2 regions of the Streptomyces sp. NPDC033174 genome follow, and region 2 is predicted to be linked to the other one. Evidence: predicted binding sites of a transcription regulator. Region 2 holds the regulator's gene; the other holds the start of a gene.
The links. The regulator HrcA, encoded in region 2, represses chaperone genes, less so after heat shock. The targets are predictions, from matches to a motif close to TTNGCACTCNGNNNNNCNGAGTGCNAA.
Positions count from the first base shown of each region.

Region 1 (3,441 bases), on a different contig from region 2:
ACCACCGTTGACGGCGATCTGCTTCAGCGGGGCCTCCAGGGCGAGCTTCACGGCGTTGGCGCCGGTCGCCTCGTCACCCTCCAGGTCCAGCTTCTCGAAGACCGAGGAAGCCTGGAGCAGAGCCACGCCACCACCGGCGACGATGCCCTCCTCGACGGCCGCCTTCGCGTTGCGAACGGCGTCCTCGATGCGGTGCTTGCGCTCCTTGAGCTCCACCTCGGTCGCGGCGCCGGCCTTGATGACGGCCACGCCGCCGGCCAGCTTCGCGAGGCGCTCCTGGAGCTTCTCGCGGTCGTAGTCCGAGTCGGAGTTCTCGATCTCGGCACGGATCTGGTTCACGCGACCGGCAACCTGGTCGCTCTCACCGGCACCGTCGACGATCGTGGTCTCGTCCTTGGTGATGACGACCTTGCGGGCGCGGCCCAGCAGGTCCAGGCCGGCGTTCTCGAGCTTGAGACCGACCTCCTCGGAGATGACCGTGCCGCCCGTGAGGATGGCGATGTCGTTCAGCATCGCCTTGCGGCGGTCGCCGAAGCCCGGGGCCTTGACGGCGACGGACTTGAAGGTGCCACGGATCTTGTTGACGACCAGGGTCGACAGGGCCTCGCCCTCGACGTCCTCGGCGATGATCAGCAGCGGCTTGCCCGACTGCATGACCTTCTCCAGGAGCGGGAGCAGGTCCTTGACCGAGGAGATCTTGGAGTTGACGATCAGGATGTACGGGTCGTCGAGCGACGCCTCCATACGCTCCATGTCGGTGGCGAAGTACGCCGAGATGTAGCCCTTGTCGAAGCGCATACCCTCGGTGAGCTCGAGCTCCAGACCGAAGGTCTGGGACTCCTCGACGGTGATGACGCCTTCCTTGCCGACCTTGTCCATCGCCTCGGCGATGAGCTCGCCGATCTGGGTGTCGGCGGCGGAGATGGAGGCGGTCGAAGCGATCTGCTCCTTGGTCTCCACGTCCTTGGCCTGCTCGAGCAGGGCGCCGGAGACGGCCTCGACGGCCTTCTCGATGCCGCGCTTCAGGGCCATCGGGTTGGCGCCGGCGGCCACGTTGCGCAGGCCCTCACGGACGAGCGCCTGGGCCAGGACGGTCGCGGTGGTCGTACCGTCACCGGCGACGTCGTCCGTCTTCTTGGCGACTTCCTTGACCAGCTCTGCGCCGATCTTCTCGTACGGGTCCTCGAGCTCGATCTCCTTGGCGATGGACACACCATCGTTGGTGATCGTGGGGGCGCCCCACTTCTTCTCGAGGACGACGTTCCGGCCCTTGGGGCCAAGGGTGACCTTGACGGCGTCGGCGAGCTGGTTCATCCCGCGCTCGAGACCGCGCCGTGCCTCCTCGTCGAACGCGATGATCTTGGCCATGTGAAGTGGTCCTCCCGGACTGGGGTGGATAGCGACGGACTGTGTGGCGCCCGCGACGGACGGCCTGCCTGCCTGTGTGGTTCCTTGCCCCACCCGGCCTGCGGGCCTCGCCGACCCAGTCCTTCTGTCACTCTCACGTGGAGAGTGCTAACGCCAATGATTAGCACTCGGGGTAGGAGAGTGCAAGCTCCTCTCGGGGTCCGGGCAGGCGTCGGACCGACGGGGCCCGGGCACGCACGAGGGGCCCGCGTCCCTGGTGGGATGCGGGCCCCTCGGCGTGAGTGCGTCGGTGGCCGAAATCGCGCCGTGCTCAGCCGGCGAGCTTGACCATGTCCGCCTGCGGACCCTTCTGGCCCTGCGAGATCTCGAACTCGACTCGCTGACCTTCTTCAAGGGTGCGGTAACCGTCCATCTGGATCGCGCTGTAGTGGACGAAAACATCCGCACCACCGTCGACCGCGATGAAGCCGTACCCCTTCTCCGCGTTGAACCACTTGACGGTGCCCTGAGCCATGCCTAACTCCCCTGTTACTGGCCCTTGCGCAGGACCGCACTTCGCGGACCCTGGGTCAGACCTCGCTCACCGCAGGTAGGTGAACGTGCGCCGGAACGCGTCGACCGCGGCTGAATGTATCTGCCCAACTGCCCTCTGCAACAGGTCAGTCGGACGAGAATTCTGGGCGGAGCCGAACGGAAGATTTCAGCGAATTGCCAATATTCCGGGGCAAGTCGGGCCCGACAAAGGGAACATTGGGTGCAAGGGGATCGAACACTTTGGCTGCTTCTTATCGTGTGCGGGCGCATTCTCATATGCGGGCGGCACAAGCAGCGGCGGGGACTTCCCCAACTCTACCGCGTTCAACCATGCAGAATTGCCCCCTCCGCTTCTTGGGCGGAGGGGGCAATGGGCATTTCGCGAGAAGTCAGCAACCGCCCGCGACGGCCGGGATGATCGACACGCCCGCCCCGTCCGGCGTCGCCGTCTCGAGACCCTGCTCGAAGCGGACGTCGTCGTCGTTCACGTACACGTTGACGAAGCGGCGCAGCTTGCCCTGGTCGTCCAGGACGCGGGCCGCGATGCCCGTGTGGTTCTTCTCCAGGTCCGCGATGACCTCGGAGAGGGTCGAGCCCTGCGCCGAGACCTCGGCCTGGCCGCCCGTGTACGTACGGAGGATGGTGGGGATGCGGACGTTGACGCTCATGGTCGTTCTGCCTTCCGTTGCGTGAGTGGTCAGCCGGCCAGGCCGGCGTCGCGGAACGCGTCCAGGCTCGGGCGGATCGTCGCGGTCGGTCCCGTGGTCGGGGAGACCGCGTCGAGGGTCTTGAGGCCGTCGCCGGTGTTGAGCACGACCGTGGTGAGGGCCGGGTCGAGCAAGCCGTCCTCGATCAGCTTCCGGGTCACGCCGACGGTCACGCCGCCCGCGGTCTCCGCGAAGATGCCCTCCGTACGGGCGAGGAGCTTGATCGCGTCGACGATCTGCTCGTCGTTGACGTCCTCCACCGCGCCGCCGGTGCGGCGGGCGATGTCCAGGACGTACGGGCCGTCGGCCGGGTTGCCGATCGCCAGGGACTTGGCGATCGTGTTCGGCTTCTGGGGCCGTACGACATCGTGGCCGGCCTTGAAGGCGGCGGACACCGGCGAGCAGCCCTCGGCCTGCGCACCGAAGATCTTGTAGGGCTTGTCCTCGACCAGGCCCAGCTTGATGAGCTCCTGGAGACCCTTGTCGATCTTCGTGAGCTGCGAGCCGGAGGCGATCGGGATCACCAGCTGGTCGGGAAGCTGCCAGCCGAGCTGCTCGCAGATCTCGTACGCCAGGGTCTTGGAGCCCTCGCCGTAGTACGGGCGCAGGTTGACGTTGACGAAGCCCCAGCCCTCACCGAGCGGGTCGCCGATGAGCTCGGAGCAGAAGCGGTTGACGTCGTCGTAGTTGCCCTCGATGCCGACGAGCTCACCGCCGTACACCGCGGCCATGACGACCTTGCCCTGCTCCAGGTCGTGCGGGATGAACACGCACGAGCGGAATCCGGCCCGGGCGGCCGCGGCGCCGACCGCGCCGGCCAGGTTGCCGGTGG
Region 1 covers NZ_JBVIPQ010000012.1:116,189-119,629, reverse strand. The annotation lists gene groL (chaperonin GroEL) at 1-1,368, opposite strand, end outside; gene ACZ5VC_RS30525 (cold-shock protein) at 1,679-1,882, opposite strand; gene ACZ5VC_RS30520 (MoaD/ThiS family protein) at 2,292-2,570, opposite strand; gene thrC (threonine synthase) at 2,600-3,441, opposite strand, start outside.
Region 1: groL (chaperonin GroEL) is a predicted target of HrcA. The motif match lies at 1,529-1,555, and genes of this name have one in related genera.

Region 2 (3,441 bases):
CGTGCCCGCCTCGCAGCGCACCACCGCCCCGCAGAAGCCCGTCGTGACCTCCTCGACCACCAGATCCACGTCGGCGGGCACCTCGGGCACGGGGGCCGACTTCTTCCACGGCGGTGTCAGATCGGGGTTGTAGCTGCGCATTCGCCAGACGCTACGACACGCCGAACCGCCGGGCCAGCTCATCGCGTTGGGCGCGTACGAACGCGGCGTCGACCACCGCGCCGTGACCGGGGACGTACACCGCGTCCTCACCGCCCAAGGAGAGAAGCCGGTCCAGCGCGGCCGGCCAGCGCGACGGGATGGCGTCCGCGCCGGCCTGCGGGTCGCCCGACTCCTCCACCAGATCGCCGCAGAAGACGACCTCGGGGGAGTCCTCGGTCAGGCCCGGCACGAGGAGCGCCAGATCATGGCCGCTGTGGCCCGGCCCCACATTGGCCAGCAGCACCTGGCGCCGTCCCAGCTCCAGGGTCCATTCCCCGGACACCAGATGGTGGGGCCGCACCAGGACGTCGGTGGCCTCGAGGGCCTCCCTCTCGGTGACCCCGTGGCGCACCGCCGAGCCCCGCAGCCCGTCACGGTCGCGGGTGAGGACGTCGTCGATGCCCACCGCCCCGTACACCTGGGCCCCGGCGAACGCCGCCGTCCCGAGTACATGATCGAAGTGGGGGTGGCTGAGTGCGATATGCGTCACCCTGCGGCCGCCGAGCAGTGCCTGCGCCTGGGCACGCAGCTCCGCCCCCTCGCGGAGCGTGGAGCCCGTGTCGAAGAGCAGGGCCGCGTCGTCGCCGACGACGAGTGCGGTGGTGGCGTCCCAGACGGGAAGGCGTCGCCGGCCCACCCCCTCGGCGAGCCGCTCCCACCCGTGGTCTTCCCAACGCACGTCCATACCGCGACGCTATCGGCAACGACCCCGCACCGCCGCGCGGTAGCGTTGCTGGCCGCCCGCCCTTGCTCGGCGCATACCCACTCGCCGTACACTGACCAGGGAATCGCTGGCACTCAGACAGGGCGAGTGCCAGAGGACGACAAGAAACCAGAGCTGGAGGTGCGCGCATGCTCAGCGAACGCAGACTCGAAGTGCTGCGCGCCATCGTCCAGGACTATGTCGGCACCGAGGAGCCCGTGGGCTCGAAGGCGCTCACCGAGCGCCACAAGCTCGGGGTGTCACCGGCGACCGTGCGCAACGACATGGCCGTGCTGGAGGAGGAGGGCTTCATCGCCCAGCCCCACACCAGCGCGGGCCGCATTCCGACCGACAAGGGCTACCGCCTCTTCGTGGACCGGCTGGCGGGCGTCAAGCCGCTGTCGACCCCGGAGCGCCGGGCCATCCACAACTTCCTCGACGGCGCGGTCGACCTCGACGACGTCGTCGGGCGCACGGTCCGGCTGCTCGCGCAGCTGACCCGGCAGGTCGCGGTGGTCCAGTACCCCTCGCTGACCCGGTCGACGGTGCGCCATGTGGAGCTGCTGTCGCTGGCGCCCGCGCGGCTGATGCTCGTCCTCATCACCGACACCGGCCGGGTCGAGCAGCGCATGATCGACTGCCCCTCGCCCTTCGGCGAGACCTCGCTGGCGGACCTGCGGGCGCGGCTCAACAGCCGGGTCGTGGGACGCCGCTTCGCGGACGTGCCCCAGCTGGTGCAGGACCTGCCCGAGTCCTTCGAGGCGGAGGACCGGGGTACGGTCTCGACGGTGCTGGCGACCCTGTTGGAAACCCTGGTGGAGGAGCACGAGGAGCGGCTGATGATCGGCGGTACCGCCAATCTCACGCGCTTCGGGCACGACTTCCCCCTCACGATCCGGCCGGTGCTGGAAGCACTTGAGGAGCAGGTCGTGCTTCTCAAGCTGCTCGGCGAGGCCAAGGACTCGGGCATGACCGTACGAATCGGGCACGAGAACGCTCATGAAGGGCTGACCTCCACGTCCGTCGTCGCGGTCGGCTACGGTTCGGGCGACGAGGCAGTCGCCAAACTCGGCGTGGTCGGACCGACCCGCATGGACTACCCCGGAACGATGGGAGCGGTACGCGCAGTGGCACGTTACGTCGGACAGATCCTGGCGGAGTCGTAAGTGGCCACGGACTATTACGCCGTTCTCGGCGTGCGCCGCGACGCATCGCAGGACGAGATCAAGAAGGCGTTCCGGCGCCTCGCCCGCGAGCTTCACCCGGATGTGAATCCGGACCCGAAGACGCAGGAGCGGTTCAAGGAGATCAACGCGGCGTACGAGGTGCTCTCGGACCCGCAGAAGAAGCAGGTCTACGACCTCGGCGGCGACCCGCTGTCCGCTTCGGGCGGCGGGGGCGCGGGCGGTTTCGGAGCCGGCGGCTTCGGCAACTTCTCCGACATCATGGACGCGTTCTTCGGTACGGCGTCGCAGCGGGGTCCGCGTTCGCGCACCCGGCGCGGCCAGGACGCCATGATCCGTCTGGAGATCGACCTCAACGAGGCGGCCTTCGGCACGACGAAGGACATCCAGGTCGACACGGCCGTCGTCTGTACGACGTGCTCCGGCGAGGGCGCGGCGCCCGGGACGTCGGCGCAGACGTGTGACATGTGCCGCGGTCGCGGTGAGGTGTCACAGGTGACGAGGTCCTTCCTGGGCCAGGTCATGACCTCCCGTCCCTGCCCGCAGTGCCAGGGCTTCGGCACCGTCGTCCCGACCCCGTGCCCCGAGTGCGCGGGCGACGGCCGGGTGCGGTCGCGCCGGACCCTCACCGTGAAGATCCCCGCCGGTGTCGACAACGGCACCCGCATCCAGCTCGCGGGCGAGGGCGAGGTCGGCCCCGGCGGCGGTCCCGCCGGTGACCTGTACGTCGAGATCCACGAGCTGCCGCACGCGGTCTTCCAGCGGCGCGGCGACGATCTGCACTGCACGGTCACGATCCCGATGACGGCGGGCGCGCTCGGTACGAAGGTGCCGCTGGAGACGCTCGACGGGCTCGACGAGGTCGACATCCGCCCGGGCACCCAGTCCGGCCAGTCGATCCCGCTGCACGGCCGGGGCATCACGCATCTGCGGGGTGGCGGCCGGGGCGATCTGATCGTCCATGTCGAGGTCATGACCCCGTCGAAGCTGGACCCGGAGCAGGAGCGACTGCTGCGGGAGCTGGCGAAGCTCCGGGGCGAGGAACGGCCCACCGGCCAGTTCCAGCCCGGGCAGCAAGGACTGTTCTCCCGCCTGAAGGACGCGTTCAACGGGCGGTGAGCGGGATTTCTCCCTCGGCCCCCTTCCGCCGCATCTTGGCGGAAGGGGGCCGTCCCCTTGTGCCGCCGGGGACGTGACACCATGCGTCCATGTCCTCCGCACTGACCGATCTCTGCCGTTATCCGATCGTGCAGGCCCCCATGGCGGGTGGCGCCTCCCGTCCCCAGCTTGTCGCGTCCGTGTCCGAGGCCGGTGGCCTCGGCTTCCTGGCCGCCGGGTACAAGACCGCCGACG
Region 2 covers NZ_JBVIPQ010000001.1:804,788-808,228, reverse strand. The annotation lists gene ACZ5VC_RS03800 (DUF3097 domain-containing protein) at 1-141, opposite strand, end outside; gene ACZ5VC_RS03795 (MBL fold metallo-hydrolase) at 152-886, opposite strand; gene hrcA (heat-inducible transcriptional repressor HrcA) at 1,054-2,070, shown strand; gene dnaJ (molecular chaperone DnaJ) at 2,071-3,207, shown strand; gene ACZ5VC_RS03780 (nitronate monooxygenase) at 3,297-3,441, shown strand, end outside.